DNA from 2 places in the Cellulomonas sp. P4_A2 genome. Region 1 is predicted to be linked to the other one. Evidence: predicted binding sites of a transcription regulator. Region 1 holds the regulator's gene; the other holds the start of a gene.
What was found. The regulator LexA, encoded in region 1, represses DNA repair genes until DNA is damaged. The targets are predictions, from matches to a motif close to TCGAACANNTGTTCGA.
Positions count from the first base shown of each region.

Region 2: the regulator LexA is predicted to act here: its motif matches at 2,191-2,206, upstream of ruvA (Holliday junction branch migration protein RuvA).

Region 1 is NZ_JBFUHG010000022.1:69,965-73,363, forward strand. Features, by position in the region: gene AC1DUE_RS17885 (L-lactate dehydrogenase) at 1-623, shown strand, start outside; gene AC1DUE_RS17890 (Rho termination factor N-terminal domain-containing protein) at 631-816, opposite strand; gene lexA (transcriptional repressor LexA) at 918-1,679, opposite strand; gene AC1DUE_RS17900 (LysM peptidoglycan-binding domain-containing protein) at 2,040-2,432, shown strand; gene nrdR (transcriptional regulator NrdR) at 2,935-3,399, shown strand, end outside.
Region 2 is NZ_JBFUHG010000018.1:21,854-25,252, reverse strand. Features, by position in the region: gene pdxT (pyridoxal 5'-phosphate synthase glutaminase subunit PdxT) at 21-632, shown strand; gene AC1DUE_RS15800 (YebC/PmpR family DNA-binding transcriptional regulator) at 703-1,461, shown strand; gene ruvC (crossover junction endodeoxyribonuclease RuvC) at 1,570-2,136, shown strand; gene ruvA (Holliday junction branch migration protein RuvA) at 2,261-2,875, shown strand; gene ruvB (Holliday junction branch migration DNA helicase RuvB) at 2,868-3,399, shown strand, end outside.

The sequences.
Region 1 (3,399 bases):
AAGTAGCGCCGAACGCGGTGTACGTCATGGTCACCAACCCCGTCGACGTGGTCACCTATGCCGCGCTCCAGGTCTCGGGGCTCTCGTCGACCCAGCTGTTCGGCTCCGGAACCGTCCTGGACTCCTCGCGCCTGCGCTACCTCATCTCGCAGTACACCGGCGTCGCCGTGCAGAACGTGCACGCGTACATCGCCGGTGAGCACGGCGACAGCGAGCTCCCGCTGTGGGGCTCGGCGAGCATCGGCTCGGTGCCGCTGCTGGAGTGGCCGGGACAGGGCGGCCGGGGCCCGTTGACCCGGCAGGACCGGGAGGACATCACGCGCGAGGTCGTCGAGTCCGCCTACCGGATCATCGAGGGCAAGGGCGCGACGAACTACGCGATCGCGCTGGCGGGCTCGCGGATCATCGAGGCGATCCTCAAGGACGAGGGCCGGGTGCTGCCCGTGTCGTCGCTGCTCACCGACTACTACGGCATCGACGACGTCTGCCTGTCGGTGCCGGCGATCGTCGGGCACGACGGCGTGGGAGAACGGCTCCCGATCCCGTTGACGGACGACGAGTTGTGGGGCCTGCGGCGGTCGGCGGACGCCGTCCGGGAGGTCGCCCGGCAGTTCGGCTTCTGACCGCGCGTCAGCGGCGTCGCAGCGCGGCGATCAGCTCGTCCTTGCGCATCCGGGAGCGCCCCGGGATGTCGAGTTCCGCCGCGCGGTGCCGGAGCCGGTCGACGGACCAGTCCTCGTAGCTCGCGCCGCCGTCCCGCAGGGAGTCGAGGGCGGACAGGTCCTTGATCCGGGGGTCGGGGATCCTTCCGGGCATCAGCTGTTCCTCTCGTCCGACGTCGCGCCGGCTCCAGGATGGCCCGGTGCGCCGGATCCTGCCGGGCCGCGGCTGCGCTCACGTGCGCACCCGCGGACGGATCAGAGGCTGCGCAGGACGCTGACGACGCGCCCGAGGATCGTCGACTCGTCGCCAGGGATCGGCTGGTACGCCGGGTTGTGCGGCATGAGCCAGACGTGGCCGTCGATCCGCTTGAGCGTCTTGACCGTGGCCTCGCCGTCGATCATGGCCGCGACGATCTCGCCCTGCTCCGCGACGGGCTGGCGCCGCACGACGACCCAGTCGCCGTCGCAGATCGCCGCGTCGATCATCGAGTCGCCGACGACCTTCAGCAGGAAGAGGTCGCCGTCTCCGACGAGCTGGCGGGGGAGCGGGAAGACGTCCTCCACGACCTGGTCGGCCAGGATCGGACCACCGGCGGCGATGCGGCCGACGACCGGGACGTAGGACGGCGCGGGCATCCGCTCGCCCTCGGCCTGGTCGGGGAACGCCTCGCGGGTGCCGTCCGGCGCGGTCCACGTGCCGACGCCGCGCGAGTCGTCCGCGTGCACGACCTCGATGGCGCGGGGCCGGTTGGGGTCGCGGCGCAGGTAGCCCTTTCGCTCGAGGGCGGTCAGCTGGTGCTTGACGCTCGACGGGCTGGTCAGCCCGACGGCCTCGCCGATCTCGCGCATGCTCGGGGGGTAGCCGCGGGACTCGACCGACGAACGGATGGTGTCGAGCACCAGGCGCTGCCGGGCCGTCAGGCCGTCCGGGCCGGGTGCGCCGTCCGGGAGGGCGTGGATCGTCGCCAGGTCCGTGTCGACCTGGTCGGGCTGGGACGTGTCCCGTGAGTCCGTCACTGCGCTCCTCCTGTGTCGGGCGGTCGTGAGCTCCGCCTGTTCTGCCGCTGCCGTGCTCTCGAGCCTCTGACCTGCGACGATGCTCGGTTCTCTGGTGATGAGTGAGGCCGTCCGGCGGTCGTGTCAGTGGCTCGTGGTCCGCTTGTCCTGCATCGCCAGCCTAGGGAACTCGAGCACGAAGATCAAACATCTGTTCGATCGTGTCTCGACAAGTGTCGGCTGATGCTGGTAGACATCGTACAGACGTACGACGAACACCTGTTCGACAAGGTCGGCGGAGGAGTTCCCCGGATTTCCGGTGGATCGCCACCGACGAAGGACCGCCGGGATCCACCCGGCCGAACGAGGACGAGGGACATCATGAGCACGATGGCGATGGCACCGGCGCTGCCGAAGGTCTCGGGACGCACCAGCTCTGCCCGCGCTGTCCGCCCGGTCCGCGCGGTCGACGACCGTGGGCTGTCGCACCTGTCCCTCACGGGGCGGGGCCGTGTCGTGCTCTGGCTCCTCGCGCTGGTGATGGTCGTCATGGCGGTCCTGGTGGCCGGCCGCGCCGTCGCAGACGGCCCGCAGAGCGCGCAGCAGGTCGAGAGCCACGTGGTGCAGCCGGGCGAGACGATGTGGCAGATCGCCAGCCAGATCGCCGATCCCGGCCAGGACGTGCGCGACGTCGTCTTCGAGCTGGTCCGCATGAACGAGCTTCCGGACGCCGGTCTGATGGCCGGCCAGGTGATCGTCGTCCCGCTCGACTGAGCCGTCGGACCGGCCTGCTCGGCCGTCCCTGCTCGCCGACCCGCTTCGCCGACCTGCTGCTCGATTGACGCGCCCCACTGACCTGCTCCGCCGACCTGCTCCACCGACCTGCTCCACCGACTTGCTCGTCTGAGCGGCGGGGGTCGGGGAGCCGGGATCCTGGAGAGGTTTGTCAGAGGCCCGCGGGTCGGCTAGGTTAGCCTTACCTCACACGGTGGGCTGGGGGGCTCGCCTGGAGGTGCGGGGTGCGTGCGGCGCGAGCCGTGGGCACCGACCGCGGTACGCGCGGCGCCGAGGCGAGTCGGCCCGTGATCTGGGGACGGGGGCGTCCCCGCGAGGGCGGTCGCCACGACGGGGGGCCGCCCTCGCCACGTCCCCGGCCGTCCGGGCGTGCGAGGTGCCGTGGGAGGCGCCTTGCGACCGGGCGGCCGCTGGCCTACCGTCACGGAGGCGTTGACGACGCCGCGCCGCCGCGCGGCGTCACGCACTCGAAGGGGATCCGGTGCACTGTCCGTTCTGCCGAAACCCGGACTCGCGGGTCGTCGACTCGCGGACCTCGGACGACGGCTCGACCATCCGCCGCAGGCGCCAGTGCCCCAGCTGCAACCGTCGGTTCACCACGGTCGAGACCGCGAGCCTGTCCGTGGTGAAGCGGTCGGGAGCCACCGAGCCGTTCAGCCGCGAGAAGATCGCCGGCGGGGTGCGCAAGGCCTGCCAGGGTCGCCCGGTCAGCGAGGACGACCTGGCGCTGCTCGCGCAGAAGGTCGAGGAGACGCTGCGCGCGGCCGGGTCCGCAGAGATCGACGCCTACGAGATCGGTCTGGCGATCCTCGGTCCGCTGCGCGAGCTCGACGAGGTGGCATACCTGCGGTTCGCGTCCGTGTACCAGGCGTTCGACTCGCTCGAGGACTTCGAGGCCGCGATCACGGTGCTGCGCGCGGAGCACGAGACGGAGTCCGGTTCCGCC
Region 2 (3,399 bases), on a different contig from region 1:
CCGAACTAGGATCGCCCGCTGTGACCGTGACCGTCGGAGTCCTCGCCCTGCAGGGAGACGTGCGCGAGCACGTGCACGCCCTGACCGCCGTCGGGGCCGCTGCCGTGCCCGTGCGCCGCGAGCGCGAGCTCGACGCCGTCGACGCGCTCGTCCTGCCCGGGGGCGAGTCCACGACGATGGACAAGCTCCTGCGCGCGTTCGACCTGTTCGAGCCGGTCCGCGCCCGCCTGCGCGCCGGGATGCCGGCCTACGGCTCCTGCGCGGGGATGATCCTGCTCGCTGACCGCGTGCTCGGCGGCATCGAGGGTCAGCAGACCCTCGGCGGGGTGGACGTCACGGTGCGCCGCAACGCGTTCGGCCGGCAGGTCGAGTCGTTCGAGACGGACCTGGAGATCAGGGGGATCGACGGCACTGATGTCCGACCCGTGCACGGCGTCTTCATCCGGGCACCGTGGGTCGAGGAGGTCGGCCCTGCGGCCACCGTGCTCGCGCGAGTGGAGTCGGGCCCGGCCGCCGGTAGGATCGTGGCCGTCCGCCAGGGCCCGTTGCTCGTGACCTCGTTCCATCCGGAGGTCACCGGGGACACCCGGGTGCACCAACTGTTCGTAGAGATCGTCCGCGACACCCTGTGAGGCTCGGCGCTGCAGCCGGGGTCGAGGTCGCGCGGGACGAGAAGCAGGACGAGAAGAGGTAGCTGAAGCGATGTCGGGTCACTCCAAGTGGGCCACCACCAAGCACAAGAAGGCCGTGGTCGACGCCAAGCGGAGCAAGCTCTTCGCCAAGCTGATCAAGAACATCGAGGTGGCCGCGCGCACCGGCGGCGGTGACCTCGCCGGCAACCCGACCTTGTTCGACGCGGTCCAGAAGGCCAAGAAGTCGTCGGTCCCGATCGACAACATCAACCGCGCGGTGAAGCGCGGCTCCGGCCAGGAGGCCGGTGGCGCCGACTACACGACGATCATGTACGAGGGCTACGGCGCCGGTGGCATCGCCGTGCTGGTCGAGTGCCTCACCGACAACCGCAACCGTGCAGCGTCCGACGTCCGCGTCGCGTTCACGCGCAACGGCGGCCAGATGGCTGACCCGGGCTCGGTCTCCTACCTCTTCTCCCGCAAGGGCGTCGTCATCGTCCCCAAGGAGGGCACGGACGAGGACTCGGTCGTGGAGGCTGTCCTGGACGCGGGCGGCGAGGAGGTCAACGACCTCGGCGAGGCGTTCGAGGTCCTCTCCGAGGCCACCGACCTGGTCCCGGTGCGCACCGCGCTGCAGAACGCCGGTATCGAGTACGACTCGGCCGACGTCGTGTTCTGGCCGGCCACGCAGATCGAGGTCGACGCCGAGGGTGCGCGCAAGATCCTGCGCCTCATCGACGCGCTCGAGGACTCCGACGACGTGCAGAACGTCTACGCGAACTTCGACGCCTCCGACGAGGTCATGGCGGAGCTCGAGAACGAGGACTGAGTCCCGCGCCACCGCTTGGAGAGGGACCCCGCCGCTCGGTCGGCCGGGTCCCTCTCGCGTCGGCGCTGCCTCCCGGGAACCGGTCAGGTCGGCTGCGACCATGACGGCGTGCGCGTCCTCGGAGTCGACCCTGGCCTGACCCGGTGCGGCCTCGGCGTGGTCGACGGTCTGCCGGGGCGGCGCCTCGCCATGGTCGCGGTGGGTGTCGCGACGTCGGACGCCCTGTGGGACGTGGACCAGAGGCTGCTGCACATCGAGAAGCAGATCGAGGAGTGGCTCGAGGAGCACGCCCCGGACGCGGTCGCCGTGGAGCGCGTGTTCGCCCAGCAGAACCTGCGCACGGTGATGGGGACCGCGCAGGTCGCGGGCATCGCGATGGTCGCCGCGGCGCGTCGTCGGATCCCGGTCGCGCTGCACACGCCGAGCGAGGTCAAGGCCGCCGTCACCGGCAACGGCCGCGCGGACAAGGCGCAGGTGCAGACGATGGTCCAGCGCCTCCTGCACCTGGAGGAGCTCCCGCGTCCCGCCGACGCCGCCGACGCGCTCGCACTGGCCGTCTGCCACATCTGGAGGCCCGCCGGCGCCCTCGGGACGCCGCAGCGTGCTCCCGGTTCCATGACCGCGGCGCAGCGCGCGTGGGCGTCCGCGGAGCAGGCGGCCCGACGACGCGGCTGAGGGTGCCGTCGCCCGACCACCCGTGGGCCGACGCGTGCGCGCGTCGCGTGTCACTCGTACACCTGTTCGTCTGCGTGTGCCAGCATGTGCGCATGCGCAACGTCGTTCGTGAGGGAGGTGCCCGGTGATCGCCTCGGTCCACGGCACGGTGCAGGCGGTACGGCTCGACGCGGCCGTCGTCGAGGTCGGCGGCGTGGGTCTCCTGGTGCACGCGACGCCCGCCACGCTCGCCGGCCTGCGGGTCGGCTCGTCGGCGCAGCTCGCCACCTCGCTGCTCGTGCGCGAGGACGCGCTCACGCTGTTCGGGTTCGCCGACACGGACGAGCGCGAGGTGTTCGAGATCGTGCAGACCGTCAGCGGCGTCGGGCCGCGGCTCGCCCTGGCCATGCTCGCGGTGCACACGCCCGACGGCCTTCGCCGCGCGGTCCTCGACGAGGACTTCAAGGCGCTGCAGCGCGTACCCGGGATCGGCCTCAAGGGCGCCCAGCGGATCGTGCTCGAGCTCAAGGACCGGATCGGGGTGCCGGCTCCCGTGGCGTCGGCGGCCCCGGCGCGGGCCGTCCCGGGCGACCGCCGCGACATGGTCGTGGAGGCGCTCGTCGGGCTCGGCTGGACCGCCCGCGCCGCAGGGGACGCCGTCTCGACCGTGCTCGAGGGCTCGGAGGGGCCGATCGGCGAGGACGAGGTCGCTGGGGTCCTGCGCGCCGCGCTGCGGACGCTGGGCGGTGGGCATGCCTGACGACGACGAGGAGATGGTCACCGAGCGGTTCGGGGCCGAGTCGCTGGTCCGCCCGGCGGCCGACGACATCGAGCGTGCCGCCGAGGCGGCGCTGCGACCGCGGAACCTCGACGAGTTCGTCGGCCAGCGCGTGGTGCGCGACCAGCTGTCCCTGGTCCTCCAGGCCGCGAAGGCGCGGGGCCGGGCACCCGACCACGTCCTGCTGTCCGGGCCGCCCGGGCTCGGCAAGACCACGCTCGCCATGATCATCGCCGCCGAGCTGGCCGCGTCGCTGCGCGTCACGAGCGGGCCGGCCATCCAGCACGCCGGCGACCTCGCCGCGGTCCTGTCGTCGCTGGAGGAGGGCGAGGTCCTCTTCATCGACGAGATCCACCGCCTGGCGCGTCCCGCCGAGGAGCTCCTCTACGTGGCGATGGAGGACTTCCGCGTCGACGTGATCGTCGGCAAGGGCGCGGGTGCGAGCGCGATCCCGTTGGCGCTGCCGCCGTTCACGGTCGTCGGTGCGACGACCCGGGCCGGCCTGC